DNA from 3 places in the Marinobacterium sp. YM272 genome. Region 1 is predicted to be linked to each of the others. Evidence: predicted binding sites of a transcription regulator. Region 1 holds the regulator's gene; each other region holds the start of a gene.
The links. Region 1 encodes FNR, which switches genes on or off when oxygen is low (the NO sensors DNR and NnrR bind a similar motif). Its sites were predicted from a motif close to TTGATNTANATCAA; they were not measured.
Positions count from the first base shown of each region.

Region 1 (10,075 bases):
CAATGCTGACCACCGGCCTGCTGGCCCAGCAGGTCCGATCGCTGATGCAACGCCAGGGCGTGCGCAGAGGCGCAGGGGTGCTGATTATACTCTTCGGCGTTTACACACTTCCCATTTCCGCTCTGACCGGCCATTGACGTCGGTCAAGCGATACACAGATCGGACTGTTATACTTGCGCCCCGCGACAAGGTTTAACGAGGATTGACCAGAAGTGAGCACCAATAACCGCATCCAGTGGGATCTCGATCTCATTCGCCGCTACGACCTGTCCGGGCCCCGGTATACCTCCTACCCGACAGCGCTTCAGTTCGATCCCGAGCTATCCGCCGATGATCTGATAGAGTGCGCACGCACCAGTACCGATACGAACAGTCCGCTGTCCCTCTACGTGCACATCCCTTTCTGCGAGCATGTCTGTTATTACTGCGCCTGCAACAAGGTGATCACCCGACGTCGTGACAAGGCCCAGCCCTATCTCGACACCGTCTACAAAGAGATGGAACAGCTTGCCAGCTGGTACAGCGGCGAGCGTCAGGTAAACCAGCTGCACTGGGGCGGCGGCACACCGACGTTTATCTCGGATCAGCAGATGCGCGACCTGATGGCTGCGTTGCGCCACAACTTCAATCTGCGTGATGACGACCAGGGTGACTACTCGATCGAGGTCGACCCGCGCGAAGCGCAGGACACCAGCCTCGAAGTGCTGCGCGAGATCGGTTTCAACCGCATCAGCCTGGGCGTACAGGATCTGGATCCAAAAGTGCAGGCAGCGGTCAACCGCATCCAGCCCACCGAACAGACACAGCGGGTGCTCGACACCTCCCGAGCACTGGGATTCAAGTCGATCAACATGGACCTGATCTACGGCCTTCCCCACCAGACGCTGGATGGTTTCAATGCCACCCTCGATGCGGTCATCGAGATGTCACCGGACCGGCTGTCGGTATTCAACTATGCGCATCTGCCGGATCGTTTCCGCCCCCAGCGCCATATTAAAGCCGAAGATCTGCCGAGCCCCGAAACCAAGCTGCATATTCTGCAAAGTACCATCGAGCGATTGCTGGCGGCCGGGTATGTTTATATTGGCATGGACCATTTCGCCAAGCCGGACGATGAGCTCGCGCTGGCACAGGCCAACGGCCAACTGCACCGCAACTTTCAGGGCTACACCACTCATTCCGACTGTGACCTGGTCGCCATGGGCGTATCCGCCATCAGTCAGATCGGCGATGTGTACTACCAGAACGAGCACGAGATCAGCGCCTATGGTCAGGCCGTGGCAGACCGGGGCCACGCCGTGCGCCGGGGCGTCAAGCTCAGCGCGGACGACCATATCCGTCGCGCCGTGATCACCCGGTTGATCTGCCATTTCGAGCTTGATATGCAGCGCATCGAGGCAGAATTCGCTATCGATTTCCGCCACTATTTTCATAAAGAGCTGGACAGCCTGGCGCAGTTTGCCGACGACGGTCTGGTATCACTCGACAGCCATCAAATCCGCGTGACCGATGCCGGCCGGCTGCTGATTCGTCGCATCTGTATGGCGTTTGACGCCTACATCCCGCCTGAAACAGCCACACGCCGCTATTCCAGGATCATTTAAGTGGTTACTTCAAGGCGCGCGCCAAATGTTACATAATGCCTGGGTAGCCGCTTGATAGTGATCAAACCCACCTAGAGAAAGGGACAGCCCCATGGGTGACCATAAATGTGAAGGTAAACTGCGCAGTCTCCAGCAGGTTCACTGCAACACCTGCAGTCTGAGCTCGCTGTGCCTGCCAGTTTCGCTGAACATGACCGAGATCGAACGACTCGATAACATCATCGAGAAAAGCCGACCGATCAAGAAAGGTGAGCACCTGTTTCATCAGGGCGACGCCTTTACAACCGTTTATGCCGTACGCGCCGGAACCATCAAAAGTTACACCCTGACCAATGAAGGCGAAGAGCAGATCACCGGCTTTTACTTCCCCGGTGAGCTGGTCGGTATGAGCGGCGTTGACGGTGTCACCTATCCGGTTTCCGCCAAGGTGCTGGAAACCACCACGGTCTGCGAAATTCCGTTCGAGCGGCTCGATGACCTGGCCGGGCAGATGCCGGAACTGCGTCGCCAGATGCTGCGTACCATGAGCAAGGAGCTGCGCGACGACCAGCAGATGATGATGCTGCTGTCGAAGAAAAACGCCGAGCAGCGTGTCGCTACCTTCCTGATCAAGCTGTCCACCCGCTTCCGCGCCCGCGGCTACTCCGCGACCCAGTTCCGCCTGTCGATGTCCCGTAATGAGATCGGCAACTATCTGGGCCTGGCGGTGGAAACGGTCAGCCGTATCTTTACCCGGTTCCAGGCGATGTCGCTGATCCAGGTAGACGGCAAGGAGATCGAGCTGAACAACCTGTCCGAACTCTACGACCTGGCGGGCGAATGCAACCCGTTTGCAGAGTCCGACAGCAGCACCCAAAGGGGTTAGACATAAAAAAGGCGCTTATCCGCGGGGATAAGCGCCAGTACAGTTGCACAATGAAGTAGCCATCTCAATGTGTAACCCAACGCCGACCATTAAACACCCTCACCCGCTTCTGCACATTGAGTTAGATCAACAGCAAGCCTTGGAGCCAAGGAGCCCTTCCCGATGTCCTACGACGAGTTTTACGTCAAATCCGTTATTCGCTCGCTGCCGGACTGGCCTGAGCCCGGTGTCCTGTTCAGGGATATCACACCGATTTTCAAGGACCCACTGGCACTGAGAATGGTGACCGATGCGTTCATTCATCGTTACCTGAACTCAGACCTGACTCATATCGCCTGTATCGACGCCCGCGGATTTCTGTTTGGCTCGATTCTCGCCCACCAGCTGAACCTGCCGCTGGTTCTGGTACGCAAGAAAGGCAAACTGCCCGGCGACACCATCCATCAGGAATATGAACTGGAATATGGCACCTCCGCCGTGGAGATGCAGTCTGACTCCGTCACCGCCGGCGACAGAGTACTGCTGTTTGATGACCTGATCGCCACCGGGGGCACCATCCTTGCCGCCTGCACACTGATCAAGAACCTGGGGGCCGAGGTGATTGAAGCCGCCGCGCTGATCGACCTGCCGGACCTGCAGGGGTCTTCACGCATTCAGGAAACCGGAGTGCCGGTGTATTCGCTGATCGCGTACGAGGGCGCCTGATACAGGCTCTCCCCTTGCATCTGAGCCAGTGCCACTCAATAATGCGCGCCTTCGCTTAATCCGCTGCAATCCAACTGGACCCTGACAGGAGGCGCAATGCTCTGGTTCAAAAATGCCGTCTGGTACCGTTTCACCCCCGATACCGACTTTGATGCCGATAAACTGGAGCAGGCCCTTCTCGCCAAGCCCTTCACCCCCTGCAACCGCCACGAGCAGAAACGCACCGGCTGGACTTCGCCCACCTCGGGACTGACCGAAGGCCCGGTCTTCGCCAGCAACGGTTATCTGCTGATCTGCCTGCAGCAGGAGGAGCGTATCCTCCCGGGTACCGTGGTGCGCGACGCGCTGAACGAAAAGGTGGAGCAGATCGAGCAGGAGGAGGATCGCAAGGTCTATCGCAAGGAGCGCGCGAGCCTCAAGGATGAAGTCACCTTCGAGCTTCTGCCCCGCGCATTCACCCGGCGTCGCCCCACCCACGCCCTGGTTTCCGCCGAGCACGGCTGGATTGTCGTCGACGCCTCGTCGATCAATAAAGCCGAACAACTGCTCAGCGAACTGCGGGAAGCGCTTGGCTCCCTGCGCGTGCGCCTTCCCGAGGTACAGCAGTCCCCCGGCGCCACCCTGTCCGGCTGGGTGATGGGCGAACCAGCCCTGCCGAACGGCTTCGAACTCGAGCAGGAGTGCGAGCTGAAAGATACCCTCGCGGACGAATCCGGGGTGATCAAAATCAAGGGGCAGGAACTGACCAGTAACGAGATCCGCGCCCATATCGAGGGCGGCATGGAGGTCAGCAAGCTGGCACTCTGCTGGGAGCAGCAGCTACGCACGGTACTGCACTCGGACCTGACCCTGCACCGGCTGCGACTGACCGATGAGTACCGCGACCAGCTTGAAGAACAGGCCCCGGAAGAGGAGCTTGCCTCCCTGGACGCCGATGTCACCCAGCTTGGCCTCGAATTCACCCGGCTGTTCCCGCAGGTCCTCGCGGCTTTTGGCGGCGAGCTGGAGCGCTAGGACGATGTACACAGTCTACGAGATGTTCTACACCCTGCAGGGTGAAGGCGCCCAGGCGGGCCGGCCGGCGGTATTCTGCCGTTTTGCCGGCTGCAACCTGTGGAGTGGGCGGGAGAAGGATCGCGCCGATGCGATCTGTGATTTCTGCGATACCGATTTTGTCGGCACCGGCGGCCAGGGAGGCGGAAAGTTCAGCGATGCCGCCTCGCTGGCGGCAACCATTGCCAGTCTTTGGCCAGACCTTGGACAGGGCAAGCCCTATGTGGTCTGTACCGGCGGAGAACCGGCCTTACAGCTCGATACTCCGCTGCTCGACGAACTGCACCGGCTCGGCTTCGAAATCGCCATAGAGACCAACGGTACCCGCCCTCTTCCGGGCGGGATCGACTGGATCTGCGTCAGTCCGAAAGCCGGCACGGACATTGTGGTCACCGCGGGCGACGAACTGAAACTGGTTTATCCTCAGTCTCTGGCACCGCCGGAGCGCTTCGAGGAGTTCGATTTCACGCACTTTTTCCTGCAGCCGATGGACGGTCCGTTACAGAGCGCCAACACCGGCCGCTGCGTCGATTATTGCCTCGCCCATCCACAATGGCGCCTGAGCCTGCAAACCCACAAGTACCTGGGTATCGACTAGGGCGGTTTTAGCCTCGGCCATACCGGAATACCACCGCCTGGTGCCTAGCTTTGCTGACCTTCTGCCAAACGGGCACTGCTGCCCGGCAGATTGCGGGCAAGCATGATCAGGGCCGCTGGCAGCTGCATTACCAGCCCGTAGATCAACACCACCGCCGACATCTCGGGGCTCGATAACAGAGCGCCCGTCACCATCAGGGCGGTGCCCGCATTCTGAATCCCCACCTCCACCGCCAACGTCAGCTGTACCGCAGGGCCAAGCGAGAAGAGTTTCGCCAACAGGGCGCCTGAAAGCATCGCCGCCAGAGCAAGCACGAGCATCACGCCGGCATACGCCTGAAGAAGGCCCGGCAGGCGCTGATGATTGGCAAGTACAACCACCGCCACCATCGCCAGAAAACCGAACACGGCGACCGCTTTAACCCAGGGGTAAAGTCTCTCGCAGCGGCGAGGAAAACGGCTTCTGAGCCAGATTCCGAGCATCACCGGCAGCAGGGTAACTATTGCCAGCTTGATGATGGCGGGGAGTAGCGGAAAATCGGCGAGGCGCACACCAGCACCGGTGTAAACCAGCACGGCTCCAGTCAACAAAGGCAACGTAAAGGGGGCAATCAAACTGCCGACAGCGGTCAAACCGACCGAGAGCGCCGTATCACCCCGGGCTACCAGCGTAATCATATTGGAGGTGACACCACCTGGCGCCAGCGTGACGATCATCAGCGCGGCGGCAACCAGGGGCGGCAGCCCGAACAGCAGGCAGACACCCACTCCCACCGCCGGCAGCAGCAACAGCTGTCCGGCCAATCCAACCAGCAGCGCCTTCCGGTCCTGACTTACCAGGCGTTCAAGATCGCTGCGCTGCAAGGTGATACCGATACCGAGCATCATCAAGAAAAGAGCCGAGGGCAGCAGCAGTTTACTTAGAAAAGCGACATCCATGAACTGACTTCCGATTGGCAGGTGAAAAAACCAAGAAAAGGATAACGGCAAAGGGTATCGCGTCCAACGTCTATGCGTCTCCTTTCGGAATCAACTCTGTCCCGGAGGTGTTACCTGGCTGTAAACAGCTGTTAACAAAAAACGCACAATTCAGTAACCATGGGGGCTAGCCGGCACTACTCACATCTGTTGTGGATAAGACTGTGAAAACTGCCACAAAATCGTCTCCGACCACCCGGGATTCCTTCGCTTCATACAAATTGATCATTTTTTAACCAGCTGTTTAATTTAATTAAAAATCAAATAGTTAGATAAAGTCAAACCCCTGCAATGAAGATTTTAACCGGTTTGACCGGGGATTTTATCCTCACTGCCTTTTTGTAACATTTACGACATCAGATCTTGCCGCAAATCAAGACTTCGCCTGTTAATTTTTCCTGGCACAGCAGGAGCGCCCGACAACTGGTCCCGCTCACCAAACCGGGGTAGTATTGCGGGCTAACCATTTACAGGGAACTTGTTGATGCAGGAACAGTTGGACCAACGCCGAAAAGCCGCCGAAAAAGTCACTCTGATCGGCTCCGTACTCGATCTGGCACTTGGCATCATCAAGATAGTAATCGGCATTTTCAGCAACTCGGCGGCACTCGTGGCCGACGGCCTGCACTCCCTCTCCGACCTGTTTACCGATGTGATGGTGATTATCGTACTGCGGCTGTCTCACCAGGCCCCCGACCGCAACCACCCCTGGGGTCACGGACGCTTCGAAACCATCGGTACCGTGGTGCTTGGCGTCATTCTCGCCCTGGTCGGCGTTTTGATCGCCTACGACAGCATTATGAGACTGTTCGCCGATACCCAGCCACCTACACCCGCCTGGCCGGCCCTGATAGCCGCGGCCATTTCAATCGCCGGCAAGGAGTGGATCTTCCGCTATACGCTCAAGGTGGGCAAAGCACTCAAGTCGGATCTCATCATTGCCAACGCCTGGCACAGCCGCAGCGATGCCCTATCGTCGATCGTGGTCCTGGTTGCGGTGGCCGGCTCCATGCTCGGCATCTGGTGGCTGGACGGTCTCGCCGCCGTGCTGGTCGCCCTGATGATCGGCAAGATCGGCTGGGAACTGATCGCCCGCAGCGTATCTGAACTGGTCGACACGGCGCTTCCGGAAGAGCGCGTCAAAGAGCTCAGAGAAACGATTTTATCCGTCGAGGGTGTGGAGAGCGTCCACAGTTTCAAAAGCCGCCAGATGGGCAGTCAGAGCCAGCTGGAGATGCATCTCCAGGTACAGCCTCACCTGAGCGCCGCCGAAGGCCACTATATCGGTGATGTGGCGGTCCTTAAACTGAAGGAACGCTTCGACCATATCGGCCATGTGATCTTTCACATCGACACCTATGACGACCAGGTCTATCCCGAAGACAGTCTGCCGGTGATGCCGCCCCGGGCCGAAATTGAACATCACCTGGATGCCGCGATCAGCCGCATCACCGGCGACAACCCGGATTACGAACTGATTCTCTATTACCATCCGGAGTATATCGATCTCGACCTGCGCGCCTCACCGGAGCTGCAGACCCTGTTAAGCAAGTGCGAAATCAGGGCCACCGATCTGGAGAAACAGCTGGACGAGCAACTTGCGTCGCTGCATTGGTTCCGCAATCTGAAGGTCTGGCTACCCGCCTGATCCTGCCGGGCAAGGCGCTACCGGACCGACGTTTCCGCATGACAGGTTGTTGAGTGGGAGGACATAACTCGCAATGAAATATAACGAAACACCGAGCCAGGCAACCGGTTACCTGCGTCAAGCACTGCCGTTGATGGTGCGCAACAATGTCCCCCCCAATCCTCTGAACTACGCCCTCTGGTACACCTATGTATCCAACCGGATCCCGGCACTGAATGCCGCCCTGGATTCGGCCCTGACTACCTACGGCACCTGCCCCAACCTGCTCAGCGAAAAGCTGTTCGCCGATCACCTGCTCGACGGCGAAGGCTCCGCTAACAACGAAGCGCTGGCCGGGTTGTTGCGGCTAACCGGCAACCTGCACAGCCAGGCCCATGAGGCGGCGGAACATACCGACAACTACGCCAATGTGCTGCGCGAAAGTCTCGATGCGCTGCAGGAGTCAAGAAAGGCACCCGGGTCTTCCCTGCCGCTGGAATCGATCATCGACAACCTGGCGAGCAACACCGCAGCGATCAACCAGTCCACAGCGCGGTTCCAGCAGCAGATAGATGCCGCTCAGCAGGAAATTGAAAAGCTCAGGGAGGAACTGACCAAAACACGTCAGGATGCACGTGTGGACGTATTGACCGGCCTGTATAACCGGCGCGTATTCGATACCGAGCTGAATCAGTTGATCGAACTCCAGCTGCCCGCTGGCTTCGCCCTGATTCTTATCGACGTGGACCATTTCAAGCAGTTCAACGACACCTACGGCCACCTCATGGGTGACAAGGTACTTCAGTACGTCGGCCGCCTGTTGAACGATGAGTGCGCGGAACCCCTTATCCCGGTGCGCTACGGCGGCGAGGAGTTTGCCATCCTGGCCCCGGGCAGCGCTCTGGACAGTGCCCGGCAGGTTGCAGAAAAACTGCGCCAGCGGGTCGAGGCGATCCGCATCCGCCAGAAAAGCTCCGGCACGGTGATCAGCTCGATCACCGCCTCGTTCGGGGTCGCCGCCTTCACTGACGGCGACAGCGCCACATCACTGATTGAAAAAGCCGACAAGGCGCTCTATCAGGCCAAGGAAGATGGCCGCAACCGGGTTGCCGTGCAAACGCAAGCAACGGACTAAACATAAAAAAGCGCCGGCCGGAGCGGCGGGCGCTTTGCTGTTCAGCGTCTCCGGGGAGTTGTTCAGTTTCGCGTGGGTTCGCGCATGGTGACAAACTCTTCCGCCGCGGTCGGGTGGATACCGATGGTGCTGTCGAACACCGCCTTGGTCGCTCCCGCTTTCAACGCGACGGCGATCCCCTGAATAATCTCGCCGGCATCATCTCCTACCATGTGCACACCGACCACTTTATCCGTGGCCTTATCGACGATCAGTTTCATCAATGTGCGCTCGTCACTGCCACTGAGCGTGTGTTTCATGGCGCGAAACTCTGAGCGGTATACCTCGATCTCGTCGTAACGCTCACGGGCCTGCTCTTCGGTAATCCCCACGGTGCCGATGTTAGGCTGGCAGAATACCGCTGTCGGAATCAGCTCGTAATCGACCCTCGGGCTACCTTCAGCGTAGAGGTGGCGTACCAGCGCCATCCCCTCGGCCAGGGCTACCGGTGTCAGCTGTACTCGGTCGATAACATCACCGATGGCATAGATAGACGGCACGGAGCTCTGGAAGCTGTCGTTGACCTTGATGGCACCGTTATCAGCGAGCTCTACACCCACCTCGTTAAGACCCAGCCCCTGGGTCTTCGGCGTACGCCCGGTGGCGTAAAGAATCTGATCCGCCTCCAGCCTGCGACCATCGGTCAGCTCGGCCAGCAAGGTCCCGTCAGACTGCTTGTCGATGCGCACGATGTTGGCATTCAGCGAAAGATTGACGTTCTTCTTGCCGATCTCCTTCGCGGTGAACTGACGAATCTCCTCGTCGAATCCACGCAGGATCATATCGCCACGGTAGATCAGGTCGGTGTGTGCACCGAGACCTGCAAAGATACCGGCGAACTCCACGGCGATATAACCACCACCGACGACGATCACGCGCTTCGGGAAGGTCTCCAGGTCGAACACTTCGTTGGAGCTGATCACATGCTCGCTGCCCGGAAACTCCGGCACGAACGGCCAGCCACCGGTGGCAACCAGGATGCGCTCTGCAGTGTAGGTCTTGCCCTTCACCTCGACGCTATTGGGCCCGGTGATCACCGCGCGGCCATCGATCAGGTCACAGCCTGAGTTGCGCAGCATATTGCCGTAGATACCGTTGAGACGGGAGATCTCCGCTTTCTTGTTGTCACGCAGCGTGGGCCAGTCAAAACTGACATCGCCCGCCGTCAGGCCGAAGCCCTTGGCCTCGTGGAAGCTGTCGGCGTAGTGGGAGGCGTAAACATAGAGCTTCTTCGGTACGCAACCCACATTGACGCAGGTGCCACCCAGGTAGAGATCTTCCGCGATGGCGACCCTGACACCGCGGCCTGCGGCCATACGCCCGGCACGCACCCCGCCAGAGCCGGCACCGATAACAAAGAGATCGTAATCAAACTCAGACACGCTCATTACTCCCGATTCGCTGAGACATTCCATTCAAGTGAGGCCAACCTTAACCGCTTCCCGGGCTCCAGGCCAATTGATCAGGTAAAG
Region 1 covers NZ_CP194171.1:2,195,876-2,205,950, reverse strand. The annotation lists gene ACQUQP_RS09860 (sulfite exporter TauE/SafE family protein) at 1-137, shown strand, start outside; gene hemN (oxygen-independent coproporphyrinogen III oxidase) at 213-1,604, shown strand; gene fnr (fumarate/nitrate reduction transcriptional regulator Fnr) at 1,696-2,469, shown strand; gene ACQUQP_RS09845 (adenine phosphoribosyltransferase) at 2,632-3,174, shown strand; gene ACQUQP_RS09840 (recombination-associated protein RdgC) at 3,271-4,188, shown strand; gene queE (7-carboxy-7-deazaguanine synthase) at 4,193-4,825, shown strand; gene ACQUQP_RS09830 (bile acid:sodium symporter family protein) at 4,870-5,763, opposite strand; gene ACQUQP_RS09825 (cation diffusion facilitator family transporter) at 6,287-7,450, shown strand; gene ACQUQP_RS09820 (GGDEF domain-containing protein) at 7,524-8,564, shown strand; gene gor (glutathione-disulfide reductase) at 8,627-9,985, opposite strand.

Region 2 (10,075 bases), 2.2 Mb from region 1:
GGGGATCGAGAACTTCATCTCCACCAAGTACACCGAAGGCCCCAAGCTGGTTGCCAGCCTGGAAGAGCATGTCCGCGATTACGACGTGGATATCATCACCGAGCAGAAAGCTTCTAAGTTACGTCGCGAAGGTCAGGTTGAGGTCGACCTGGAAAGTGGCGCCACCCTGAAGAGCCGCGCCGTAGTATTGGCTACCGGTGCCCGCTGGAGACAGATGAACGTCCCCGGTGAGAAAGAGTACAGCGGCAAGGGCGTGGCCTACTGCCCGCACTGTGACGGTCCTCTGTTCAAGGGTAAGAGCGTGGCAGTAATCGGTGGTGGCAACTCCGGTATCGAAGCGGCTATCGACCTGGCCGGTATCGTCAAGGATGTCACCGTACTCGAATTCGGCGACACCCTGCGCGCAGATGAAGTACTGGTGCGCAAGGCGGAATCGATGCCGAACATCAGGATCATCAAGGAAGCCGCTACCACCCAGGTGAACGGCGATGGCGAACGTGTCACCGGTCTGACCTACACCGACCGTGCCAGCGGCGAATCCCACGACGTGGATGTGGCCGGTATCTTCGTCCAGATCGGACTGGTACCGAACAGCGAATGGCTCAAGGGCGATCTGGAGCTGTCCAAATTTGGCGAGATCGAGATCGGTGCCAAGGGTGAAACATCCATGCCGGGCGTCTTCGCCGCAGGTGATGTGACTACCGTGCCGTTCAAACAGATCATTATCGCCATGGGAGCCGGCGCCACCGCATCACTGGGTGCCTTCGACTACCTGATTCGCGAGTCGGTACCGGAGAAGGACGAGGCAGCTGCCTGAGCCCAGCTGACTTGGAGATCCCGGCACCACACCCGCCCCGGCTTTAGGCCGGGGCTTCTTTTTATCCACAGCTCAGCGCTTTCCAACGCCCCAGCCTCACCCCTTAGCTCACCCCTTTACCTCAGGCGCTCGCATCAACTCCAGGCCTGAATGTTTGACCTGCAACAGGCCAGGCCGTCTTCCACTTTGTAATGCGACTGATAATATGTATCATTTGTAATTACCTTGACGTTTTGTCAGGTTATTCATCCCGATCAGGCGCGTGCCGGGCAGGCGTATTGGCAGGTATAGAGGGCGACTCATGAAGTTATATCGCAACAGAGCTCCACTGGTGGCGACTGTGCTACTGGGTACACTGCTCGCCGGCTGCCAGTCAGGTAGCGGCACCGCGCAAACCCAGGGCGCAGAAACGCTGGCCGAGCTGGGTCAGCGGCTCTATTTCGACGTCAACCTGTCAAAAAACCGCACCCAGTCCTGCGCCAGCTGCCATGATCCTGCCAGCGGATTCGTGGATCCCAAGGGCACCCCTGACTCGCTTGGCGACGATGGCAGCTCCCACGGCGGCCGCAATGCGCCCACCGCCAGCTACGCCGCCTTTTCCCCTGAATTCCATCAGAGCGAAGATGGCAGCTACAAGGGCGGACAGTTTCATGATGGCCGCGCCGCAACCTTAGCCGATCAGGCCATGGGACCACCGCTGAACCCGGCGGAGATGGGGATGACCAGCAAGGCAGCGATTATCGAGCGGCTGCGCGAGGACGCCTACTATCAGCAGAGTTTCGCCAGGCTGTTTGACGCCGCAATTTTGAGCGATACGGAGCGTGCCTACCAGGCCCTTGGCGACAGCATCGAGGCGTTTGAGCAGACCGAATTTTTCTCGCCCTTCGATTCGAAATACGACCGCTACCTGCGTGGCGAATACGAGATGACCGCCGAGGAGGAGCTTGGCCGCACCCTGTTCTTCTCCCAGCAGTTCACCAACTGCAACCAGTGTCATCAGCTCAGCCAGACGCCGATGTACAAGCGGGAGACATTCACCGATTACAGCTACCACAACATCGGCGTACCGGTGAACCCGGCGCTTGAGCGAGATACTGACCTGGGTCTTTCGGCCAACGCCAGCATCGATGACCCGACCCGTGACGGCAAATTCAAGGTGCCGACCCTGCGCAACGTGGCGGTCACAGGCCCCTACATGCATAACGGCGTCTTTGAGGATCTACGTACCGTGGTGCTGTTTTATGACCACTACAACAGCCGCAATCCGGCCCGGGCGATCAACCCGGAAACCGGTAATGCCTGGAACGACGCCGAGGTGAACCGCAACCTGTCGGAAGAGATCCTGAAGGACGCCCCTGCCCTGGATGATCGCCGCGTCGATGCCCTGGTCGCCTTTATGAAAACCCTGACCGACCAACGTTACGAAGCGCAGTAGGAAGCTCGCCCTCGCGCCGATTGAACCCGGTAAAGCGGTTATTCAAAACCACCGCGGATGATCGCGGCGAGGTCGCTGCTGCTACGGGAAATCATACATCGCGACCATTGTAGGACGCCGATTGATTCAGGCACGGAAGCAGAACGATAGATACAAACGCTAGCCTTCAAACGTCACACGCCCGTCCAGCGGCAACCTGACAACGTCCTCAGTGCAAGGCAATAACAGTTTTTAAGATATAAAGCAGAGATACAGCAGATACTGAAGCCAGTGGTGTTACGCGGTGCGGCCGTCAAGGCGCGCAGAAAAGAAGAGCAAGGGCTTTATTATTCTGTCCCCAGCCCTGGGGAGGGGCTGTTCTACCGGTCAGTGAGCGTGACGGTGGAACAGCGCGGTAACTTCGTGAGCAACCTGGGAAACCTTGGTAGAAACCCAGCTGGTCAGACCGTGGATCAGTTCAGCGATGTATTCAGCGCGCTCGATCTGGGCCAGGACGATCGGATCTTCGCAACCGTTGCGACGGGCGATTTCAGCAGTAGTAAGATTTTGTTCAGCCATGATGACACCTCTTTGGATTCGACTTTCGTTGAATGTCTAACTTGAGGCCTATGATACGGAGCCACCTGGCTGAGTTAAAACGATCCTTTCTTCATCCTTAGTTTAGATAAATTCAACTATCAGCCAGCCTGCTGCTTTTATTAGACCCGCCGGATATTGCCTGTCGGGCTCTCAGGCAACCCTGTCGTTTTCAATGCCAAACAGCAGGGATTCGCGCTGTCCAGAGAGGTTATGCTGCGCCAGCAAGGCATCGAAATAGCCGGGACCTAAGCGGGTATCACCATAAAGTACGGCACCGATAAGACGCCCTTCGTTGAGCCAGAGTTTACGATATTCTCGCTGCGCCAGATCCAGGTACTCGATCGCCTGAGCGTCCTTGGCATCGATCTCGCCACAGGAAAACAGTGAGATACCGCTCACCTTTAGCTGGGTCGCTATGGGCTGCTCGCTATACTCGTGCTCCTGACCGCTCAATACCTGCGCCAGCACCTCAGCCTGGCGCCAGATCGGTGCAACCAGACCATAGGTCTGCCCCTGGAATTCACAGCACTCGCCCAGGGCGTACACCCGCTCATCGCTGGTGCGCATCCGCGCATCCACAGCGATCGCCCGGTGACAGCTAAGACCTGCCTCCCTGGCCAGAGCAGTTTCCGGCGTGATGCCAGCAGCGACCACCACCAGGTCGGCGTCCAGCATCTGACCATCCTTGAGCATCACCTGGCTGACGCGCCCCCGGTCTCCCTGCAGCATTTCGATGCCTGCGCCGGTTAATATTTTTAGGCCGCGCTCTTCCAGCGTTGCCTGTAGCAACCCGGCTGCGCTCCTGTCCAGCTGGCGGTTCAACAGCCAGGGACCACGCTGCAATACGCAGGTCTGCATGCCCAGCTTTCTCAAGCCCTCAGCGGCTTCCAGCCCCAGCAGACCGCCACCGACTACGACCGCGCGCCCGCCTCTGGCGGCCCGGGCCTGCAGCTGCTCCACATCCGCCCAGGTTCGAAAGCCCATCACACCGTCAAGCTCGATCCCCGGCATCTCCGGCATCGCAGAACGGGAGCCGGTGGCAAACACCAGCCGGCGATACCGAACCACCTTTCCGCCCGCCGCTCTGACAAGTCTCGTGGCCGGGTCCACCTCCAGGACCGGATCGCCACACAGCAGCTCTATCCCCTGCTCTGCGTACCAGTCGATTTCGTTAAGCTCCACGTCACTCGCACCCAGCTCACCGGCCAAAAACGGTGACAGCAGCACCCGGTTGTACGCGGGCCTGGGCTCTTCACCGATGACCAGGATCGACTCGGGCCGGTTCGGCTGTTTGCACAACTCCTGCAGCAGCCGGTTAGCCGCCATGCCGTTACCGATGATCAGCAGATCGACCTGCTTTCTCATGACCTTATCCTTCCTTATCCGTCACTTAAGCCCGGGCCTGCTTTTTTTCCGCAGCCTCCTGGCTCGCGCCGGCAGCCTTCTGACTGCGGTGCTGACCGATATCCTCCACCTTGCGCTGCTTCTCATAAAGGAAGCTGAGCACTTCGTGGCGGTAATGGTTGTACTGGGGATCGTCCGCCAGCTGGATACGGTTACGGGGACGTTCCAGTTCGATATCCAGGATCTCGCCCACGGTAGCCGCGGGTCCGTTGGTCATCATGACGATGCGATCGGACAGCAGAACCGCTTCATCCACATCGTGGGTGATCATGATCACGGTGTTGTTCAGGTCCTTCTGGATCTCCATCAGCGAGTCCTGAAGGTGTGCACGGGTCAGTGCGTCCAGCGCGCCGAAGGGTTCGTCCATCAGCAGCACCTTGGGCTCCATGGCCAGCGCGCGGGCGATACCGACGCGCTGCTTCATGCCGCCGGAGATCTCATCCGGGCGCTTGTGCATGGCGTGGGTCATGTGGACAAGTTCCAGGTTATGCTCGATCCAGGCCTTCATCTCGGCCTTGGATTTCTTGCCCTTGAACACCTGCTTCACCGCCAGCTCCACGTTCTCGTAGGCGGTCAGCCAGGGCAGCAGCGAGTGGTTCTGGAACACTACGGCACGCTCAGGGCCCGGCTCGTTCACCTCTTTGCCATCCAGCACCACACCACCGGTGGTGGACTGGTACAGGCCGGCAACGATATTGAGCACAGTGGACTTACCGCAGCCGGAGTGGCCGATCAGCGAAACAAACTCACCCCGTGCGATCTTGAGGTTTACGTTATCCAACGCCTTGAAGGAGCCCTTCGGCGTCGGGAACTCGATGGAGACACCGGTCAGTTCGAGATGCTTAGACATGTTGAGCCCTCCTTAACGGGTAATTGCATTTTTGTCCCAGGACACACGGCGCTGCAGCAGCAACATGACCCTATCGAGCAGGAAGCCGATCAGGCCGATCACCAGCACCGCCACCATGATGCGGCCGAGGGAGTCGGAGCTGCCGTTCTGGAACTCGTCCCAGACGAACTTGCCCAGGCCCGGGTTCTGCGCCAGCATCTCCGCGGCGATCAGTACCATCCAGGCGATACCCAGCGACAGGCGCAGACCGGTAAAGATCATCGGCACCGACGACGGCAGCACGATCTTGATCACGTGGGTCATCCAGCTAAGGCGCAGCACCTTGCTGACGTTCTGCAGATCCTGGCTGACGGCGGATACACCAACGGCGGTATTGATCAGCGTGGGCCAGAGACAGCAGAGCGCGACGGTAAACAGGGAAGTCAGGAACGACTTGGCAAACATCGGGTCGTCGGTCACGTAAGCGGCACTGACCACCATGGTCACCAGCGGAAGCCAGGCCAGGGGCGATACCGGCTTGAACAGCTGGATAATCGGATTCAGCGCCGCATACAGCGATGCATTCAGGCCGATGCAGATCCCCAGTGGGATAGCGATGATCCCGGCGATGGCAAAGCCGGCCAACACGGTCACCAGGCTGGTACCGATCTGGTCAAAGAAGGTCGGCTTGCCGGTGTAGTCGCGAATCTTCGGCACATAATCCGGATCCTTGGCGACGCGATCGGCATTGCGCTGCTCCTGACGCTCATAGAACGCCGTCTCCCGCTCACGCTCACTGACATGCTCGGCATAGAGCGCCACCGACTGCTCGTAGACCTGCGTCGGTCCCGGAAACTGCCCCAGCGAGGTGTCGATCTGCTTGGCGCCGGCCTGCCAGATAAACAGGAACACGGCGAGGCCAAGCAGCGGCAGCCCCAGCGCCCCTAGCGCACGCTTGAACCAGCTGCCCAGGGTATCGTTGGATTTCACACCGGCGATGCTGGAAACTCCGGCCAATGCCATACGAATGCTAGTCATGGGTAAACTCTCCTCCCCCGGATATGCAGCCCCGGAGGGCTGCTCCGAAGCTTAGATTTGCTCTTCGCCCTTGAGGCCGATGCTGAACTTCTCGAGATACTCGTTGGGCTTGTGACCGTCATAAGTCACGCCATCGATAAACTGGGTCTGCGGCGCCTTGAAACCGTCTTCAGAGTCGAAATCCGGGAACTCAGACGCATCCATCTTGCCTTCGGCAATCAGCTCTTTCGCAGCGATGGCGTAGATATCCGGGCGGTACACCTGCTTGGCGATATCCATGTACCAGCTGTCCGGCTTGGGCTCGGCAATCTGGCCCCAGCGGCGCATCTGGGTCAGGTACCAGATCGCATCGGAGTAGTACGGGTAGGTGGCGTTGTGGCGGAAGAAGACGTTAAAGTCAGGCACGTCACGCACATCGCCCTTCTCATATTCGAAGGTGCCGGTCATGGAGTTGGCGATCACCTCCTCATCCGCGCCCACGTAGGTCGGGCGGGACAGAATCTCTACCGCTTCGGGGCGGTTGGCGTTGTTGTTTTCATCCAGCCACTTGGCGGCGCGGATCATCGCCTTGACCACGCGGATATGGGTGTTGGGGTACTTCTCGGCCCACTCTTTGGAGACACCGAACACTTTTTCCGGGTTGTCTTTCCAGATCTCGTAGTCGGTGATCACCGGCACACCGATCCCCTTGAACACCGCCTGCTGGTTCCAGGGCTCACCGACGCAGTAACCGTAGATGGTGCCGGCTTCCATGGTCGCCGGCATCTGCGGCGGCGGGGTAACGGAAAGCAGCGCATCCGCCTGAAGCTGGCCGCTGGTGTCGCCCTTGGCCGGTGCGTAGTAACCGGGGTGAATACCACCGGCCGCCAGCCAGTAGCGCAGCTCATAGTTGTGGGTGGAGACCGGGAACACCATGCCCATGTTGAACGGTTTACCCTCGGCCTTGTACTTATCCACAACCGGCTTGAGGTAATCCGCCTTGATCGGGTGCACCGGTTTGCCATCTTCACCGACCGGGATATTGGGCTTCATCTGTTCCCAGATATCGTTGGAAACGGTGATGCCGTTGCCGTTCAGATCCATGCTGAACGCGGTAATGATATCGGCCTTGGTACCAAAACCGATGGTCGCACCGAGCGGCTGACCGGCGAGCATATGAGCGCCATCCAGCTGGCCGTCGATGACGCGGTCCAGCAGCACCTTCCAGTTCGCCTGGGCTTCCAGGGTCACATAGAGCCCTTCATCCTCGAAGTACTGCTTCTCGTAGGCGATCGCCAGCGGCGCCATATCGGTGAGTTTGATGAAGCCGAATTTCAACTCCTCTTTCTCGGCATAGCCCACCTCGGCCAGAGCTGGAAGTGACAGGGAAGCAGAGGCCAGGCTGACAGAAGCAGCCAGAAGGACACGCTTGCACAGAGAACGACGGTTCAGGGTCTTTTTCATAACAACTCCTATCCAGAAACAAAAAAGGGCGCCGCTCCCACACCCCAGACCTCGGTCTGTGATACAGGAACGGCGCCCTTGCCGTATTCGCTAATTGTCAGGCTCTAAACGAGCATTCGGTGGCGGTGTCGTCGATCTGGAAGAAAAAGCCGACACGCCTCGATTTGCAAAAGCTAAAGCGAAGCTCGTGCCAATTCTTATTTATTCCTTTAAAAACAATCCGATAAATAAAAGCCAACCTCAAACATGCCTGTGTGGCTTCGCGAACCTGCACCGACATCAAGCAGTTTCTCCGTTTTTTTGATCAAAAATAGAGCAACTGTCCAGGAATGCTGACTACCCCGCTGCCCTCAGAACCAGCACAAATAACCACTCCCATCTTTATATGCCTAAAGCGTCAATTACCGGCCATGAATAGCATAAACCGTAATGAACGGTTCACCGGCCTGATTCCGCACCACTTGAGTGCATAACGCCTCCAAGCAATGCGTAAAAACCGAGAAAATCGGCGAACACCTCAGCTAGGCCTTTGAATTGTATACGCGCCCATTGATGGCACCAGACTTGCAGTTTCTTCGACAAGTAAGTGGTTAAACAATTTTCCGGAAAAGTCTTCGGACGTTTTCGATAGATGGCAAAGGCGCCTGAATCTCCCCCTGCTAAGGCAGGCTCGAGGTTCAGGCGCTTTTTTTTTGCGGGGCCTAAAGATGAGCAACAACACAACCTGTCCCTACTGCGGCGTTGGCTGCGGTGTCAGCGCCGAAATCAGAGATGAGCAGATCATCGCCGTCTCCGGTGACGAGACACACCCCGCCAACCAGGGGCGCCTCTGCGTCAAAGGCAGCGCGCTGCACGAAACCACCGGAGAGCACGACCGACTGATCCAGCCCCGGGTCGATGGCGTTGAAACCGGTTGGAACCAAGCGCTCGACAGCGTTGCCGCTCGTCTCAGTTCGGTTATCGAGCAGCATGGACCCGAGTCGGTTGCCATGTACCTCTCCGGCCAGCTGCTGACCGAGGACTACTACGTGGCCAACAAGCTGATGAAGGGGTTTATCGGCTCCAGCCATGTGGATACCAATTCACGCCTGTGCATGTCCTCCACCGTTGCCGGCTACAAGCGCGCCTTCGGTGGCGACCTGATGCCCTGCAGTTACGAGGATATCGATCACGCCGACCTGATGGTGCTGGTGGGCTCAAATGCGGCCTGGAACCACCCGATCCTGTTCCAGCGCATGGCCGCGACGAAGCAAGCCAACCCCGCGTTGCGCGTGGTCGTGATCGATCCGCGTCGCACCGCCACCTCGGAGCTGGCCGACCTGCAGCTGTCGCTGAAACCGGGCAGTGATGCGGTGATCTTCAATGCGATCCTGGTGCAGTTGGAAAAACGCGGCAAGGTCGACCAGGTCTATGTGGATAAGCATACCGAAGGCCTGGATGCAGCACTCGCAGCGGCGCGCCACAGCGCCCCTGACCTGGCCACAGCGGCCCGCCTGACCGATATACCGGAGGGGGATCTGGAAACCCTGGTGGAGTGGTTCTGCAACACCGAAAAGGTCCTGACCTTTTTCTCCCAGGGGATCAATCAGTCCAGCAGCGGCACCGACAAGGTCAACAGCATCATCAACTGCCACCTGGCAAGCGGCCGCATCGGCAAACCCGGTATGGGCCCCTTCTCGCTGACCGGTCAGCCCAACGCCATGGGTGGACGTGAAGTGGGCGGCCTGGCCAACCAGCTGGCCGCGCATATGGATTTTTCCAACGACGAGAACATCGATCGCGTGCAGCGCTTCTGGCAGGCACCGACTATTGCCCGTCAGGAGGGATTGAAAGCAGTGGACCTGTTCTCGGCTATCGAGCGTGGCGAGATCAAGGCGGTCTGGATCATGGCCACCAACCCGGTGGTCAGCCTGCCCCAGGCCAGCCGGGTGCGTAAAGCGCTGGAGCAATGCGAGTTGGTGATTGTTTCCGAATGCATGGCACAGACCGACACCGTGGAGCTGGCCCATATCGCCCTGCCCGCCACCACCTGGGGCGAGAAAGATGGCACCGTCACCAACTCTGAGCGGCGCATCTCGCGCCAGCGCGGGCTCATTTCGGCACCGGGCGAGGCAAAAAACGACTGGTGGATTATCTGTGAGGTCGCCAAACGACTGGGCTTTACCGAACCATTCAGTTATTCCGGCCCGGCAGCCATTTTTCGCGAACACGCCGCGCTCTCCGGGTTTGAAAACGACGGCAAGCGGGGCTTCGATATCAGCGGGCTCTCACAGATCAGCAACACTGAATACGATGAACTTACCCCCATACAGTGGCCGGTAAACGCTTGCGCCCCGAAAGGAACAACGCGCCTGTTTGCCAACGGTCAGTTTTTCACCCCCAATGGCAAAGCGCGCCTGCTGCCGATAGAACCTCGTCTGCCTGAACAGCAGCCCAGCGAAACCTGTCCACTGGTGGTTAACACCGGTCGGCTCCGGGACCAGTGGCACACCATGACCCGTACCGGCCGCGCTGCCCGTCTGCTGCAGCA
Region 2 covers NZ_CP194171.1:14,042-24,116, forward strand. The annotation lists gene ahpF (alkyl hydroperoxide reductase subunit F) at 1-817, shown strand, start outside; gene ACQUQP_RS00065 (cytochrome-c peroxidase) at 1,119-2,252, shown strand; gene ACQUQP_RS00070 (hypothetical protein) at 2,619-2,810, opposite strand; gene ACQUQP_RS00075 (NAD(P)/FAD-dependent oxidoreductase) at 2,982-4,196, opposite strand; gene ACQUQP_RS00080 (ABC transporter ATP-binding protein) at 4,222-5,085, opposite strand; gene ACQUQP_RS00085 (ABC transporter permease) at 5,098-6,102, opposite strand; gene ACQUQP_RS00090 (CmpA/NrtA family ABC transporter substrate-binding protein) at 6,154-7,545, opposite strand; gene ACQUQP_RS00095 (nitrate reductase) at 8,253-10,075, shown strand, end outside.
Region 2: the regulator FNR is predicted to act here: its motif matches at 972-985, upstream of ACQUQP_RS00065 (cytochrome-c peroxidase).

Region 3 (10,075 bases), 2.2 Mb from region 1:
TACCGAGGCCCGCCTCCTGTGCCACCGAGTAGGCATCGATCAGATAGACCTTGAGCCGCTTCTGCTGCATCGCCCGCTGCACCGGCCCCGGCAGCGATTGCCAGAAGCTATCGCCGCTCAGCGGTGTGTTGATCAGAACCCTGGCGCCTTCGCGGGCCAGATCAAGCATTGGGTAGCGATCGAGAAACTGCGGCTGATGGCAGGCGACAAAATCCGCCTGCCCCGGCTGGATCTCGTAGGCGGCACGAATAGGTTTCGGGCCAAAACGCAGATGCGACACCGTCACCGCGCCTGACTTTTTCGAGTCATAGACAAAATGCCCCTGGGCGTAGCGCCCTGCCTCGGCTCCGATAATCTTGATACTGTTCTTGTTGGCACTGACGGTGCCGTCGGCACCCAGGCCGTAGAACACCGCCTGGGTCCAGTTCTCCGCCGCACCGGTGCGATAATCCGGATCCCAGGCCAGGCTCAGCTGGCTGACATCATCGTCGATACCGACGCTGAACTGGGGACCGAGCTGTCCGCTGCTCAGGCCATCGAATACCGCCTTGACCATGGCCGGGGTGAACTCCTTGGAGCCGAGCCCGAAGCGACCGCCGGCGATTCGCGGCAGGCCATTTTCAAGCTGGCCGGCGTTATATGCCTGGAACAGGGCGGTGGCCACATCCTTGTACAGCGGTTCACCGTCGGAACCCGGCTCCTTGGTGCGATCGAGCACGGCGATGGAAGCTACGGTTTTTGGCAGGGCCGCCACCAGCCGCTTACTGTCGAAGGGACGGAACAGGCGCACTTTCAATACGCCAACCTTTTCCCCCTTACCGTTCAGATCCGCCACCGTCTCGGCGGCGGTTTCAGCGCCGGAGCCCATCAGCACCACCACCCGCTCCGCCTCCGGGTCACCCTCATATTCGAACGTCCGATACTGGCGCCCGGTTACTGCAGCAAAGCGATCCATGGCGGACTGCACGATATCGGGGAAGGCGGCATAAAAGGGGTTGATCGCCTCGCGGGACTGGAAGAACACGTCCGGGTTCTGCGAGGTACCGCGAACGCCGGGTCGGTTGGGCGACATGCCGCGGTCCCGGCAAGCCTGTACAAGATGCGGTGGCACCAGTTCGCGCAACTGTTCGCTGCTGATCAACTCGACCTTGCTGACCTCATGACTGGTGCGGAAGCCATCGAAGAAATGCAGCACCGGCACCCGCCCTTCCAACGTGGCCATCTCGGCGATACAGGCGAAATCCATCGCTTCCTGGGCGGTGTTGGCGGAAAGAAGGGCAAAACCGGTACTGCGGGTGGCCATCACGTCGGAGTGATCGCAGAAGATCGACAGCGCATGGGTCGCCACCGAACGCGCCGCCACATGGAACACCGTGGGCGTCAGCTCACCGGCGATCTTGAACATGTTGGGGATTTTCAGCAGCAGTCCCTGGGAGGCCGTAAAGGTGCAGGTTTTGGCGCCCGCCTGCAGGGAGCCGTGAACGGCACCAGCGGCACCGGCCTCACTCTGCAGTTCAATCACATCGGGGACGGCGCCCCAGAGATTGGTCTTTCCCGATGCACTCCAGGCATCACAGAGTTCCCCCATGGGTGAGGCGGGGGTGATAGGGTAAATCGCGATTACGTCGTTGAGCTGATGGGCGATGGTGGCGGCGGCCTCATTGCCATCCATCATCCGGTATTCGGGTGCCATGCCGACTTCTCCTTCTATCCTGCGACGGCCGTTACCGGGCTCTTGCCTGCCGGCCTCAACCTGAGTATCTCAGCTGAGCGCCGGCAAGGTACTGACGCAGACCAACAATTGCAGGTCTACGTCAGATTCAGGATAGACAAGTCGTGTAGGATCAGCCCACGTCGCGACCGGAAGAGATCACCTCGACCAGTTCACGGAAGCTGGTGGCACGGTGGTTGATCTCCACCGACACATGCAGACGACGGGCGATATCGCTGGCGGAGATGATACCGCGGATACGCTGATTCTCCGGATCGACCACCAGCATATGCTGCTGGCCTTCGTTCTTCAGTGTCTGCAGCAGGGCGCCGATGCTGGCGGTTTCGATCACATTGATCGGTACCCCTTTGAGTTTCGCCTTGGGGATCATCAGATCGCTGATCGCCAGATCGCTGCGCGACTGGCCAGAGCTGGTCGCCAGGCTCAGCACCTTGCGACTTTCCAGGTCGGCCACCGTAACGATACCGCGGAACTCACCGTTGGCGATCAGCACCGAGCGCACATGGGCACGACGCATGGCGGCAATCGCATCATCCACCCCGACATCGGGGTTCAGCACCAGCGGCTTGTGATAGAGAAAATCGGTAACGACCAGACGTGCCGGACTGTCCAGATCAAAGCGTTCAACATCTTCAGATTCAACAACAGACTGGTAATCGCTCAGGCTGACAGTTTTCAGTTCAGAATAACGGTCCATGAGATACTCCTCCCTGCGCGTGGGCGCAGTAGTAAAAAACACAACAGATTTACAAGCTCAGGCTGAAATCAGAAAACTACAGGAGGTGCACGCGAGCGCGGCAGAAGACTAAATTCCGAGGGGGGATATGCCCGGCCGACCGGCGTTTCCAGCAACTGACCGTTTGATACCGCAGGGAGCGGCGAGGCAGGCATTGCCGGGTTGTGATCGCTATCACCCAGCTGTCCAAGTGCAGGGTCGGTGATGCAGCTATCGACGATGATGGCGGGGGATGCAACGCCACGATCTTCATTAACCCCGGCCTCTGCCGACAACGCGACAAGCATCACCACCAATGCGAAGAGCAGCGGTGTGATGAGGGGTAAAAGACGACTCTGGGATTGCATACGAAACACCTGCGAACCACGGCCAGAGGGATTTGGCCTGCATGATTCAGATTAGACCTTTATTGACCTGAGTCAAATAGTGTTTCGCTATCCAGCCAATAAATTCAAGACACCGTTTAGTCTAAACCGCCAGTCCATACGCAGTTTGATTAACCTTATGTTTAACTACGGATATTCTGTTTCGAAGCTGGCAGCCATACCCTCCTGCCAGCCGCTTTCCACTTAACCTGCCTCTGGAGAAATTTGCCGCATGACCCTGCCCGAGATGATCGAAATCCCTGCCCGGGGTGAAGCCCGTTATCTGTTTATCCTGGCTCACGGCGTGGGCGCCAATAAAGAAAACCTGGCGCCGTTGGGGCAGGCCCTGAATGCAGCCTTTCCAAGCGCCATCTGTTGTGTGGTCGATGGTTTTGAACCTTTTGACGGCGGCTTCGGGGGCCGGCAATGGTTCTCTCTGAGCAATATGACCAATGACGAACGTCCGGCACGGGTCGCCAGGGTGCTGCCCGACTTTATCGCCATGGTGGAGGCACTGCAGCAGCGCTACGGCATCGACTCCGCAAACACCGTGCTGGTCGGCTTCTCCCAGGGCACCATCATGTCACTGGAAGCGATCAAGGTGCGCGATGGACTGGCCGGCCAGATACTCGGCTTCTCGGGCCGCTACGCCAGCCTGCCGGACAGCGCGCCGCAGCACACGGTGATCCACCTGCTGCATGGTGAGGCGGACGAGGTGATCCCTGTGGAGTTAGCCCGACAGGCCTGCGAACGGCTGGAATCTCTGGGTGCCCGGGTTTCCCTGGATACGGAGAAGAATGTGGGCCATGAGATCAGCCCGCTGCTGCTGGAAACCGCAGTCCAGCGACTGGGCGAAACACTCGAGGCCTAATGCCGAGGCTAACCCGGGCCAGGCTTGACGCTCAGCGGCCCGGGTCAAAGGGGCTTACTGCCGGTACTGGTTGAATATCTGATCCAGCTGACCCACATAGGGCGTGACCGCCTCCCGGTCAGCGGCCGGTACCTGCGCCAGCGCTCTGGCGATCACCAGCGCCTGTTTGAACTGTTCCCGCTGCTTTGGCGGCAGCGCCTGCATCAGCAGCTCCTGCTCAGGCCCGCTCTGGGCAGCCAGCGCCAGCATCTGCGGACTTTCCGCCGCGACCTTGGCAGCGCCATAGGCCAGAACCACCTGATCACCGGTCCGCGCCCAGGATTCTGCGCTGGTAAAACCTCTTGGAACCACCCGCTTGCCAAGCTCGGCGTAATAGCCGGGTTCGTCACGTTTGAGTACCGACACCGCGCGCTGGTGAGGATCAAAACGCTCCCCTGCTCCCGGCATGATCTTGCCTGCCAGAAACGCTTCTTTACCCTCGGCCTTAAGCTGATCACCCAGTTCGCGGACATCCGTCAGACTGTCGATGTATGCCTCGATACGTACCGGCGCCAGTTCGGCCAGTGTCACGGAAGACAGCATCAGCAGCAGAAGCGCTGCCAGGACCTGATTCAATAGTTTGCTCGGTGTCTGCATGGTTCAATCCTTGGCTATCGGGCGAACGAGGAGTCTATACGCGGCGTGGAGGTTAAGACAGCAGCACCTGGATTACATTCCACCAGACGCAAAAAACCGACCCGAGGGCCGGTGAAAAAAGGGTTTCGGAAAAGCCGAAAGCCGGTCTAAGAGCCTGACATGAACTTGCCTGCCATGGCCCTTCCAAACCCCGTCACAGCATGGCGAGGGACGTAACCGGCTGGTGCACGTCCACGGCCATGGCAATACTTAACGCGGTGATGGTGACGATGGAGAACGCAAACACCTGCCGTGCCCAGCGAGTCTCGTCGATGCCGACGCGATAGCCCCGCAGCGCCAGCACCAGCCACCAGATACTGGTCACCGCCGCTACCGCCAGGTAGGCCATACCGACGTGACCGCCGATCACCAGCGCCAGCGCCGCCGGCAGGAAAGCCAGGATATACAGCGCGATATGGCGTTTGGTCTTCATCACACCGCTGACCACCGGCAGTACCGGAATCCCGGCCGCTTCGTAGTCACGGTAGCGATAGATGGCGATCGCATAGGAGTGCGGCATCTGCCAGAGGCAGAACATCAGCAGCAGAATCCCTGCCTGGGCATCGAACTGACCGCTGACGGCGCAGTAACCCACCACCGGCGGTACCGCGCCGGACAGACTGCCGACCAGAGTTCCGTAGACCGACTTGCGCTTCATCCACAGGCTGTAAGCGCCGACGTAGATGACATAGCCAAAGGCGGCAAAGAAAACGGTGACGGCATTGGTCTGCCAGGCCAGCAGCGAGAAGCCCGCCACACCAAGCACAAAACCATGCGCCAGCGCCGCCGTCACCGAGATTTCCCCGGTGACGGTGACACGGTTGCGGGTGCGCTTCATGCGGCGATCGATATCCCTGTCGATGCAGTTGTTCACCGCACAGCCGGAGGCAACCACCAGCGATATCCCGAGTACGGTTATCGCCAGCAGCAGCCAGTCGACCTGGCCCTGGGACGCCAGCAGGAAGCCCCCGCCGGTCGCCACCAGGTTGCCGAAGATAATCCCCGGCTTGGCCACGAGTAGGTAACGTTTAAGCTTCAGCATACGACGCTCACATCATCATCGCGTTGGATTCGTAGATGATCCACAGCGACAGACCAACCACCAGCACGATAATCAGCGCACTGAACAGGAAAGCCAGGGTGTTCGGCTTGCCTTCGTGCGTGAAGTCCAGGTGCAGGAAGTACTTCAGGTGAACGATGATCTGTACCACCGCCAGGATGCTGATAGTCCAGAATTTCACGCTGGTCGTGAAGTCGCTTTCCATTACCATCCAGAACGGGATCGCCGTCAGGATGATCGACAGTACGAAACCTGTCAGGTAGCCCTTCACCGTACCGTGATACGTGCTGTGAGAGCCGCTGTGAGAGTCATGAGAGGAATGTGCCATTACAGAACCCCCATCAGGTAAACGCTGGTGAACACGCAGATCCAGACCACATCCAGGAAGTGCCAGAACATGCTCAGGCAGCCCAGGCGGGTCAGGGTTTTACCACCCAGACCGCGCTTGGAGACTTCGATCATCATCACGATCATCCACAGCAGACCTGCAGTGACGTGCAGACCGTGCATGCCGACCAGCGAGAAGAACGCGGTCAGGAATGCGCTGCGCTGCGGGCCTGCGCCCTCAGCGATCAGGTGATGAAACTCGTTGACCTCCATACCGATGAACACCGCACCGCAGACAAAGGTCACCGCCAGCCAGAACAGGGCGCCGCCCTTACGACCGGCGTGGGCCGAGATCATCGCGAAGCCGTAAGTGATACTGGAGACCAGCAGCGCGGCGGTTTCGATCGCCACGTAGTCCAGCTCAAACAGATCCTTCGGTCCCGGACCACCATCGGTGGCGAAGTAGAGCACACCCCAGGTAGCGAAGACAGACGCGAACAGCAGGCAGTCCGTCATCAAGTAGAGCCAGAAACCGAACAGAGTATTCTCGCCCGGATCGTGGTGCTCATCTTCGGGCACCGGATAGGTGTTTGCGGGATAAGTTACTTGTGTCGTCATGATTTATACCTGCTCCGCCAACTTGGCGCCGGCCTTGCCTTCGATCCGCTCAATCTCGTCCGGCTGGACGTAATAGTCGGTATCGTTGTCGTAGGCGCGTACCAGCAGCGTAACGATGGTTGCCACGAAGCTTGCACCTGCCAACCACCAGATATGCCAGATCAATGCAAAGCCCATCAGGGTCAGGAATCCGGCCATCAGGATGCCTGCAGAGGTGTTGCGCGGCATGTGGATCGGCGCGAACTTCTCGGGACGCCAGCCGGCATAACCCTTCTCTTTAGCCGTGGTGTGGGCATCGATACCCTCAACGTGCGGCGTAGAGGCGAAGTTGTAGAACGGCGGCGGTGAGGTGGTGGACCACTCCAGGGTGTGACCATTCCAGGGGTCGCCACCGGCCTTGTTCTGCTCGCGATCGCGGATGCTGACGCAGAGCTGTACCAGCTGGCAGACAACACCGACCAGGATCAGAGCCGCACCAAAGGCCGCCAGGTAGAGCCAGGGCTCCCACAGCGGGTTGTCGGTGTGGTTCAGACGACGGGTCATACCCATGAAGCCCAGTACGTACAGCGGCATGAACGCGACGTAGAAACCGATCTGCCAGAACCAGAAGGCCGCCTTGCCGAGACGTTCGTTGAGGTGGAAACCGGTCGCTTTCGGGAACCAGAACGCGAAACCGGCCAGGTAACCGAACACCGCACCACCGATGATGGTGTTGTGGAAGTGCGCGATCAGGAACAGGCTGTTGTGCAGCACGAAGTCCGCACCCGGTACCGCCAGCAGTACGCCGGTCATACCACCGATGGTGAAGGTCACCATGAAGCCGAGGGTCCAGAGCACCGGTACCGCGAAACGCAGGCGGCCGCGATACATGGTGAACAGCCAGTTGAACAGTTTCACACCGGTGGGCACGGAGATGATCATGGTCGCCACGCCGAAGAAGGCGTTGACGTTGGCGCTGGAGCCCATGGTGAAGAAGTGGTGCAGCCAGACGATGAAGCCCAGGATAGAGATCGCACCGCTCGCCCAGACCATGGACTTGTAGCCGAACAGACGCTTGCCGGTGAAGGTGGAGATCACCTCGGAGAAGATACCGAACGCCGGCAGAATCAGGATGTATACCTCGGGGTGACCCCAGGCCCAGAACAGGTTGATATACATCATCGGGTTACCACCACCTTCGTTAGTGAAGAAGTGGAAATCCAGGTAACGGTCCAGAGTCAGCATCGCCAGTACGGCGGTCAGGATCGGGAAGGATGCAACGATCAGGATGTTCGCCCAGGTGCAGGCCCAGGTGAAGATCGGCATATCCATCAGCTTCATGCCCGGTGCGCGCATCTTGAACACGGTCACCAGGAAGTTGACGCCGGTTAACAGCGTCCCGAGCCCCGATATCTGTAGTGCCCAGATGTAGTAATCGACACCGACGCCGGGACTGTAGGAGAGCTCCGACAGCGGCGGGTAAGCCACCCAGCCGGTCTTGGCGAACTCACCCACACCCAGGGAGATGTTGATCAGTACAGCACCGCCAACCGCGAGCCAGAAGCTCAGGTTGTTGAGGAACGGGAAGGCCACGTCGCGCGCACCGATCTGCAGCGGCAGCACGATGTTCATCAGACCGATCATCATCGGCATCGCCATGAAGATGATCATGATCACACCGTGAGCGGTGAAGATCTGGTCGTAATGTTCCGGCGGCAGATAGCCTTCCGAACCGCCGGTGGCGACAGCCAGCTGGGTACGCATCATCACCGCATCGGCAAAGCCGCGAATCAGCATCACCAGCGCCAGGATGATGTACATGACACCCAGGCGTTTGTGGTCGACGGAAGTCAGCCATTCGCGCCAGAGGTAACCCCATTTACCCATTTTGGTAACGGACGCCGCCACAAACAGGCCAACGAGGCCTACTACCGCGAGCGTGATAACGATAATCGGCTCGTGGTAGGGAATGGCGTCCAGAGAGAGTTTTCCGAACATACTTGCTTACTCCTGCGCCAGGTGCTGAACGGCACCCTGGGCGCTTTCGTGGCCACTCATGGCCTCTTCTTCATGCATTTCCATGCCGTGCATGCCCTCTTCACCCTCGGAAGGCATCGTCATGTACTGCTGCAGAATGCTGGTAAAGAGGCCCGGCTCCACATCGGAGAAGGTCTCTACCGGATGGTTGATGGAACGCTCGGCCAGCAGCTCGTAACGCGCCTGATTCAGCGGCTCGCTGCCACTGCGTACCTGGGCAACCCAGGCATCAAAATCGGCTTCGCTGTCCAGCGCTTCCGTCTTGAAGTTCATGCCGGTAAAGCCGCCGCCGCTGTAGTTGGCGGAGAACCCGTCGTAGGTTCCGGGCTCATCGGCAATCAGGTGCAGCTTGGTTTCCATACCCGCCATGGAGTAGATCTGGCTGCCCAGCTGGGGGATGAAGAAGGAGTTCATCACCGAGTCAGAGGTGATCTTGAAGCGCACCTGTTGGTGGGCCGGGATCACCAGCTTGTTGACCGTGGCAATCTGCTGCTCCGGGTAGATGAAAAGCCATTTCCAGTCCAACGACACGACTTCCACTGTCAACGGATCTTCTTCACCGGCCACGCCCTTGAGCGGCTGATAGGGATCGAGCTCATGGGTCGTACGCCAGGTGATGGTGCCAAGCGCGATAATGATCAGGCAGGGGACCAACCAGACAACAAGTTCGATTTTGGTGGAGTGCGCCCATTTGGGCATGTAGGTAGCTTTGGTGTTGCTGGCACGGTATTTCCAGGCAAACACCAGGGTCAGGACAATCACGGGGATTACGACGATCAGCATCAGCAGGGTTGCCGTGATAATCAGCGATTTCACATCCGCCGCCACCTGCCCTTTGGGATCAAGGACGCCATCCTTGCAGCCGACCATAATGGCCGTCAGCAACAGCAATACCCCGCCCCGGACAAGAGAAAAAGCTCTGTCTGTCATCTTATTACAACCTTCGGTAAGAAAGTGCCTAAGTGGGTCGCGGGACGCTCAACGCGGCCCTGGGAAACCGAGTGGAACCAAGGCATTGCTGGAGACGCGTTGAACGGCTCGCGAAGGTCATGGAACGACCATGCCGAGATACAAATCAGTGCCGCTGGTTTCCCGAGACCCCTGGGTTAAAAACCTGCTCGAAGCCGTTCCGCGGAAGGGGAGATGAGATTCCCGCGGGGACGGCCTCACAGAGACCTACTGGCTGACTGGGAAACACAACGCTGGGTACATTGATCTGTATCAACGGCGCGCAGAAAATAACGCCATACACGAAGTAACTTCAAAGAAACGGACCATTGCAGAAAACAGCACAATAAGACTTTTGTCTTACAATTAACTTTTACAAACAAAAGGTTAGTAACAGTCTGAATAGAAATTAGGCAGCAGAGAAACAGTCCGTCCTTTTTTTAGAACAGCACTAAAAAACATACACTTATAAGAAAAAGAGATAACAGACCAGGTACCGCAGCTGCCTGGCAGGCCGAAAAGTTCTGTTTCAGACGGCGGCATTGAAGCCGGTAGAGGAAACCGGTAGAGAGTGCAGCGTTTGGCAGATATCGGCCTAACCGAGCCCTTTTCATCTTGCCGGTATACATGCCAGAGCGCCGCTTAAACGTTCAGCGCCGTATAGAGTGTGGTTTCGAAACAATAAAAAAGGGAGCCCGGGCCCCCTTTGGAATCAATCTTTAACATC
Region 3 covers NZ_CP194171.1:4,355,006-4,365,080, forward strand. The annotation lists gene nifJ (pyruvate:ferredoxin (flavodoxin) oxidoreductase) at 1-1,693, opposite strand, end outside; gene ACQUQP_RS19555 (CBS domain-containing protein) at 1,845-2,429, opposite strand; gene ACQUQP_RS19560 (hypothetical protein) at 2,498-2,815, opposite strand; gene ypfH (esterase) at 3,066-3,704, shown strand; gene ACQUQP_RS19570 (hypothetical protein) at 3,759-4,340, opposite strand; gene cyoE (heme o synthase) at 4,534-5,421, opposite strand; gene cyoD (cytochrome o ubiquinol oxidase subunit IV) at 5,429-5,767, opposite strand; gene cyoC (cytochrome o ubiquinol oxidase subunit III) at 5,767-6,384, opposite strand; gene cyoB (cytochrome o ubiquinol oxidase subunit I) at 6,388-8,361, opposite strand; gene cyoA (ubiquinol oxidase subunit II) at 8,368-9,285, opposite strand.
Region 3: the regulator FNR is predicted to act here: its motif matches at 1,785-1,798, upstream of nifJ (pyruvate:ferredoxin (flavodoxin) oxidoreductase).